Regions from separate parts of the Streptomyces sp. BBFR25 genome, predicted to be linked through region 2. Evidence: riboswitches for the same ligand, from Rfam matches in the RefSeq annotation. Region 2 holds a riboswitch; each other region holds the start of a gene.

Region 1 (2,255 bases), 2.4 Mb from region 2:
CACATTGCGCACGCCCGGCAGCTCGACGTCCGGGCCCTCGAGCTTCTGGTCGGCCGCGTTGCGGAAGTCGAAGATCGTGTGCAGGCCCAGCGAGGCCAGGAAAGCGGCGTCCTCACCGGTGGCGTGTGCCAGGTGACCACTGCGGAACAGCACTCCCTGCCGTACCCGCCGCCCGTCCGCGGTCGGCAGTCCGCCCACGTCCCGGAAGTTGCGCACACCGGTCAGCTCGGGTTCGGTCGACGGGACCTGCTGCGTCACGGGGGCTCCTCCCACTCCACCCCGCCGCCGCTGCTCGCCGACGGGCTGGGCTCGACGATACGGCATCTCCGGTGCGCGAAATCGTACTCCGAGGGATATTGCGAGCCGATAAGGCCCTTCTGTCCGAATTGGCGCCTTAATAACAACTGGCCCTGAAATGGCGGAGGGTGGGTGTGGGGCGCGTGAGCAGCGTCATATCCGTGACCGTGCGTGGCCCGTCATGTTCACGTAATTCGGCTGCGCCTCAAGGGTCTTTAAGGAAATCGACGCGACGGAAATCGACGCAGGGTTACCGGTTATTCCCGTAAAGGATCAATCGGAACACCGGTCGCGGGAAACCCTCGCTTGTCCCTGTGCGTCTTGGTCCCTTACGTTCACCACCGATCCGGACGGACGCCTAATCCTGCCGCCGACCGGAGCCCGCACTCATCCACCACCCGTACACGGCAGGAGCGGGGGACCCACAGGTACGACTGCCTGTTCCGGTTCCCGGAACGGCTTGGGGTAAAGCCGCGTTCCGACGCGGCCGGGCATCTCCAGCCCGCACCCGACAGCTCACCTCGCAGGCGCCGGAGAGGAATTCGCCATGCCCGCCAAGGGTAAGCACCGCCGTACCAGGGCCATGCGCCTGACCCGCGCCATCGCCGTCGCCGGAACCGGTGGCGCCGCGCTCGCGCTCCCGCTGATGGGCGCCGCGGCCGCCAACGCCGCCCCCGCGCACTCCGTTTCCGAGCAGGCCGTGCAGTCCGTTCCGACCTCGGCAAAGAAGGCCGCCGCGGAGAAGAACTCCGACTCGCGCACCTACACCGTGAAGAGCGGTGACTACCTTTCGAAGATCGCCGACGAGCAGGACGTCGACGGCGGCTGGAAGAAGCTCTACGCGGACAACCGCGAGGCCGTCGGTTCCGACCCGTCGCTGATCCACCCCGGTCTCGAGCTGTCGATCGGCGGCCAGGCCGCCAAGTCGTCGGCGCCGTCCTCCGCGCAGTCGCAGAAGCCCGCGCAGAAGTCCGCCGAGAAGCCCGCCGCCGAGAAGCCGGCCCAGAAGTCGACGGACGCCGAGAAGGCCTCCTCGGACTCCTCCGACTCCTCGAACACCGGCACCCAGTCCGCCGGCACCACCAGCGGTTACACCTCCCCCGTCGCGGGCGGCACCGTCGGCACCCCGTACCACCAGTCCGGCAGCATGTGGTCCAGCGGCTACCACACCGGCACCGACTTCGTCGTCCCGACCGGCACCTCGCTGAAGGCCGTCGGCGCGGGCACCGTCGTCTCCGCCGGCTGGGGCGGCGCGTACGGCAACCAGGTCGTCATCCAGCTCGCCGACGGCCACTACGCCCAGTACGCCCACCTCTCCTCGCTCTCCGTCTCCGCCGGTCAGTCGGTGACGGCCGGTCAGCAGGTCGGCCTGTCGGGTGCCACCGGCAACGTGACCGGACCGCACCTGCACTTCGAGATCCGCACCACGCCGGACTACGGCTCGGACATCGACCCGATCGCGTTCCTGCGCTCGCACGGCGTCTCCGTCTGACGACCGGTTCCGCGCGGCCCCCGCGCCCCGAAGGCCGGACCCCGATCCCCGGGTCCGGCCTTCGGCGTATCCGGCCGGTCGATGCATCCGCTCTCCGTTGTATTCCGGAATTGACGAACACTTTAGGCGTGGCCTTTCTCACCGCCCGTCAACCCCTTCCTACGGTCGCGTAGGTCACATTCCAAGGTGAATCATGGGCCGATGTGGCAGACGATTCGAAGAGTGACAGCAGAGCAGTGATCGGGTCGTACGTGGCGGTGGGGGACAGCTTCACCGAGGGCGTCGGCGACACCGGCCCCGACGGGGCGTTCGTCGGCTGGGCCGACCGGCTCGCCGTACTGCTCGCCGACCGGCGCCCCGAGGGCGACTTCACGTACACGAACCTCGCCGTGCGCGGCAGGCTCCTCGACCAGATCGTGGCGGAACAGGTACCGCGGGTCGTCGCACTCGCCCCGGACCTGGTCTC
Region 2 (2,255 bases):
GCCCGCGGCCTTGTTGGTGAAGGTGATCGCGAGGATCTGGCCCGGATGGACGTTCCGCTCGGCCAGCAGGTGGGCGATGCGGTGGGTGAGCACACGGGTCTTGCCGGAGCCGGCACCGGCCACGATGAGCAGCGGCGAGCCGGAGTGGACGACGGCGGCCCTCTGGTTCTCGTTCAGCCCCTCCAGGAGCGCGGCGGCGTCCAGGGCGGGGCGCGGGGCGCCGTCCCGGTAGTGGGTGTCCCGGTCCGGAGGCGCGTCGAACTTCCCGCCGAACAGATCGTGCGGGACCGGCTCCGGTCCGTGATCGTCCTCGGGCGGCGGCGGAGGTTCCTCCTCGTGACCCCGGGGGGTCTGGAGGCTCGCCAGGAAGCTGTCGTCAAAGAGGCTGCTCATCGCTCTCCGAGTCTAGGGCGCCCCACCGACAACCCGGCGCCACCCCGGAAAATGCCCGGCGTTCCCGGACCGGGCACACCCCGCGACCGGCCGGGACACGAAGAGTGACGCCCGCCACCTGCCCAAAGGCGCCCGCACGGAAGGTCACGAAAATGTATCGGGCATATCACCCACCAACCTTCACAGCGGCCACACCAGTTGGCTACGGTGCGGGGCAGGCCGCTCGACCCCCTCCGGCGAACCTCGCCGGGCCGCGCGGCCTCCGCCGAGTCCGGTACGCCGCACGGCAGCCGGAGCCGGGGACCCAACCGAGAACTTTGGGGTGAATCGGCGACACCGCCCTCCATGAGGGACGGACTCGCCGTAGGGCAACCCTTCCGTGCCACACCGCCCGAACCCGACAGCTAACCCGGTAGGCGGAGCACTGGAAGGAGTCGCCTCCCTTGGCGTCGCACCGCAAGTCGCGTCCCACCGGTACCCGCGTCGCGGGCATACGGACCCCGGCCCTCGCCACCGCGGCCCTCACCTCCGTCGCCCTGCTGTCCCAGACGGCGAACGCCACGCCGTCGGACGACCGGCCGACCCTCGAAGAGGTCGAGAAGAAGGTCGACGACCTCTACCGCCAGGCCGGGTCGGCGACCGAGAAGTACAACGCGGCCAAGGAGAAGACCTCCAAGCAGCGCAAGAAGGTCGACACCCTCCTCGACGACGTCGCCCAGCGCACCCAGAAGCTCAACGACGCGCGCGAGGAGCTGGGTTCCTTCGCCTCCGCCCAGTACCGCACGGGCGCCTCGGTCCCGGAGACCGCGACGCTGCTGCTCGCGGACTCGCCGCAGGACTACTTCGACCAGAACCAGCTGATGAACCGGCTCACCGGCCGGCAGAAGACCGCCGTCGACGACTACGTCACCCAGCAGTCCGAGACGATGAAGAAGCGCCGGGAGGCCACCGAGAGCCTCCAGACGCTCACCGACTCGCAGACCGACCTCAAGACGGCCAAGTCGACCGTCCAGAAGAAGCTCGCCACCGCGCGGGAGCTGCTCTCGGAGCTGACCGCCGAGGAGAAGGCCCGGCTCGCGGCGATCGAGAAGAAGAAGCAGCAGGAGGCCGCCCGCAAGGCCGCCGAGCTGGCGAAGCAGCAGGAGGCGCAGGAGGCCGAGCGCAAGCGGCAGGAGGAGGCCGCCCAGCAGGAGAGCGGCGCCGGATCCGGCTCCTCGGGGACCTCCGGCGGCACCGGCTCCTCGGACTCGTCGACGCCGGACACCTCGAACGGCACCAAGGCCGAGAAGGCGATCGCCTTCGCCCGCGCCCAGATCGGCAAGCCGTACGTCTGGGGCGCCACGGGCCCCGGCTCCTACGACTGCTCGGGCCTCACCCAGGCCGCCTGGAAGGCCGCGGGCGTGACGCTGCCCCGCGTCACCTACGACCAGGTCAACGCCGGAACGACCGTCTCCGTCTCCCAGGCGCAACCCGGTGACCTGGTCTTCTTCTACGACGACATCAGCCACGTCGGCCTGTACATCGGCGACGGCATGATGATCCACGCCCCGAAGCCGGGCGCGTACGTCCGCGAGGAGTCGATCTTCTACGACGGAGAGTCGTCGATCCACAGCGTGGTGCGCCCGGGCTGATCGTCGCGGGTCTCTAGCATCGGGCCCATGTCATCGGCCACCCATCCCTCCGCGCTGCGCGCCTGGTGGGCGCAGCGTCCGCCGGCGGCCGGGGCCGCGGTGATGGCGACCGGCATCGTGTCGGTCGCCCTGCATCTGACGGGCCGCGAGATCCTGTCCCGGACCGCCCTGGTCCTGGCCTGCGCCGCCTGGCTGATACTGGCCGCGAACTTCGTCTATCTGCTGCTGGCC
Region 3 (2,255 bases), 190 kb from region 2:
TGGTTTGTCGATAGGTCGCTGCCACCACTCAAGTCAGCGTATCCGGTCACGTTTCGATCACCGCTAGCGCCCACCGTTACAGGCTGGTCGGTATCGGATCATGAACGGTATGTTTTTGATCAGGTGATATGAGCAGATTTTGATTGATATCGCCAGAGGGGTGAGCCGGACCCGGAGGGCGGACGGGCCGGAAGCCGCCGACGAAGATCCCACCACTCCTCCCAACGGCCCGCACTTCGAGAACGTCACCCGATCGACACGCACGCCCGCACGGACACCCCCGCGCCGCCCGCGGCAGACGCCGGCCCAGCCATCCGCTCCCCCACCCCGATTCCCTCCTCTCGCCGCTCGACACCCGAAGCCGTCCCCACCGACGGTCGGTTGGGGCACGGTTGGGATGAATGCCCGTTTTGCCATGCTTGTTGACGCCAGTGAGTTGGCTCACTCCGGGCCCTCTCCGGGCAACCCCGCCCGAACCTGTGCCCTCCCTTTGCCCCGCAAGCCAGTTGGGGCTTGGCAACAGCAAAGGATCAAGAGCCTCAAACACCTCAGAACAAGGTCAACAGGCACTTGGGGTGATTCCTGCACTTGTTCCGGACATGTGCTCTCGCATACGTTCCCGGCCTGTCGGGCGGACGCCGAATCCTGCCACCGCCCGTCGCACAGTCATCCACCCAACACACTCGCCGGCAGGAGCGGGGGACCCAGGTAAGTCGCCGCACCGGTCACCACCGGAGTGGCTCGGGGTGAAGCCGTACCCGTCAGGGCGCGGCCGGGCACCTCCCCGCCCGAACCCGACAGCTCACCTCGTAGGCGTAAGGAGAGGGACACATGTCTGCCAACGGTCAGAACCGTCACGCCCGCACCGGCCGCCTCGCCCGCAAGCTCGCGGTGGCAGGGACCGGTGCCGCGGTGCTCGCGCTGCCGCTCATCGGCGCCACCACCGCCTCCGCGGCCACCCCGGCCGCCGCCACGACCGCCACCACGGCGGCCAAGACGTACCCGGACAACCTCGACGGCTGGATCCGCGAGTCGCTCGACATCATGGCCCAGCACGGCATCCCCGGGACCTACGAGGGCATTCACCGCAACATCATGCGGGAGTCCTCCGGCAACCCGCTCGCCATCAACAACTGGGACATCAACGCCGTCAACGGCACCCCGTCCAAGGGCCTGCTCCAGGTGATCGACCCGACCTTCCAGGCGTACCACGTGCCCGGCACCTCCTGGGACCCGTACGACCCGGTCGCCAACATCACCGCCGCCTGCAACTACGCGGCCGACCGCTACGGCTCGATGGACAACGTCTTCAGCGCGTACTGAGCCGTACGCCGCCTGAGCCTCGGCTAAGAGGTTCCGAAGATCCGCTCGAGGACGACGGCCACGCCGTCGTCCTCGTTCGTCGTGGTGACCTCGTCCGCCACCGCCTTGAGTTCGGGGTGGGCACCGGCCATGGCGACGCCGTGGGCCGCCCAGTGGAACATGGGGACGTCGTTGGGCATGTCCCCGAACGCGATCGTCCGCCGCCGCCCGAGGCCCAGGTGCTCGGCGGCCAGCGCCAGGCCGGTCGCCTTGGTGATGCCGCAGGGCTGCAGCTCCACGGTGCCGGGCCCGGACATGGTGACCGTCGCGAGGGAACCGACCACCGCGCGCGCCGTCGTCGCCAGTTCGTCGTCGGTCAGCTCGGGGTGGCGCAGCAGCACCTTGCTGATCGGCGTGGACCACAGCTGCTCGCGCCGCTCGACGCGCACCGCGGGCAGCGTCGGGTGGGGCATCAGATAGCCCGGCTCGATGAGCGTCAGTCCGTCGACGCCGTCCTGGTCGACGGCCGCGTGCACCTGGCCCACCTCGGCCTCGATCTTGCCGATGGCGGTCTCGGCCAGCTCCCGGTCCAGGGTGACCGACCACAGCATCCGGTGCGCCCCGGCGTCGTACACCTGCGCGCCCTGCCCGCACACCGCGAGTCCCGTGCAGCCGAGCCGGTCGAGCAGGGGGCGCACCCGGGGGGCCGGCCGCCCCGTCACCACCAGGTGCCGCGCACCCGCCCCGGCGACCCGCGCCAGCGCGGCCAGCGACCGGTCGGAGACGGTGTCGTCGCCGCGGAGCAGCGTGCCGTCCAGATCGGTGGCGACGAGCGAATATGCGGTGCGGTCCATGATCAGAGAATACGGACACCGCACCCGTCCGACTCACCCGTGACCGCTTCCGAACGAGGGCGCAGCGAGTGCGTTCGAACCGGAACGAGGATGCACGAG

Evidence for each region. Region 2 has a riboswitch for cyclic di-AMP ahead of ACGH52_RS23455 (NlpC/P60 family protein). Riboswitches for the same ligand answer to the same signal wherever they lie in the genome.
Region 1: another riboswitch for cyclic di-AMP. It lies ahead of ACGH52_RS33480 (peptidoglycan DD-metalloendopeptidase family protein); the one in region 2 lies ahead of ACGH52_RS23455 (NlpC/P60 family protein).
Region 3: another riboswitch for cyclic di-AMP. It lies ahead of ACGH52_RS22500 (transglycosylase SLT domain-containing protein); the one in region 2 lies ahead of ACGH52_RS23455 (NlpC/P60 family protein).

Annotation. Positions count from the first base shown of each region.
Region 1 covers NZ_CP172447.1:7,482,766-7,485,020, forward strand. The annotation lists gene ACGH52_RS33475 (tyrosine-protein phosphatase) at 1-258, opposite strand, end outside; cyclic di-AMP (ydaO/yuaA leader) riboswitch at 683-840, shown strand; gene ACGH52_RS33480 (peptidoglycan DD-metalloendopeptidase family protein) at 845-1,789, shown strand; gene ACGH52_RS33485 (SGNH/GDSL hydrolase family protein) at 2,026-2,255, shown strand, end outside.
Region 2 covers NZ_CP172447.1:5,103,580-5,105,834, reverse strand. The annotation lists gene pcrA (DNA helicase PcrA) at 1-393, opposite strand, end outside; cyclic di-AMP (ydaO/yuaA leader) riboswitch at 647-829, shown strand; gene ACGH52_RS23455 (NlpC/P60 family protein) at 837-2,024, shown strand; gene ACGH52_RS23450 (tellurite resistance/C4-dicarboxylate transporter family protein) at 2,052-2,255, shown strand, end outside.
Region 3 covers NZ_CP172447.1:4,917,662-4,919,916, reverse strand. The annotation lists cyclic di-AMP (ydaO/yuaA leader) riboswitch at 675-830, shown strand; gene ACGH52_RS22500 (transglycosylase SLT domain-containing protein) at 832-1,323, shown strand; gene ACGH52_RS22495 (HAD family hydrolase) at 1,347-2,156, opposite strand.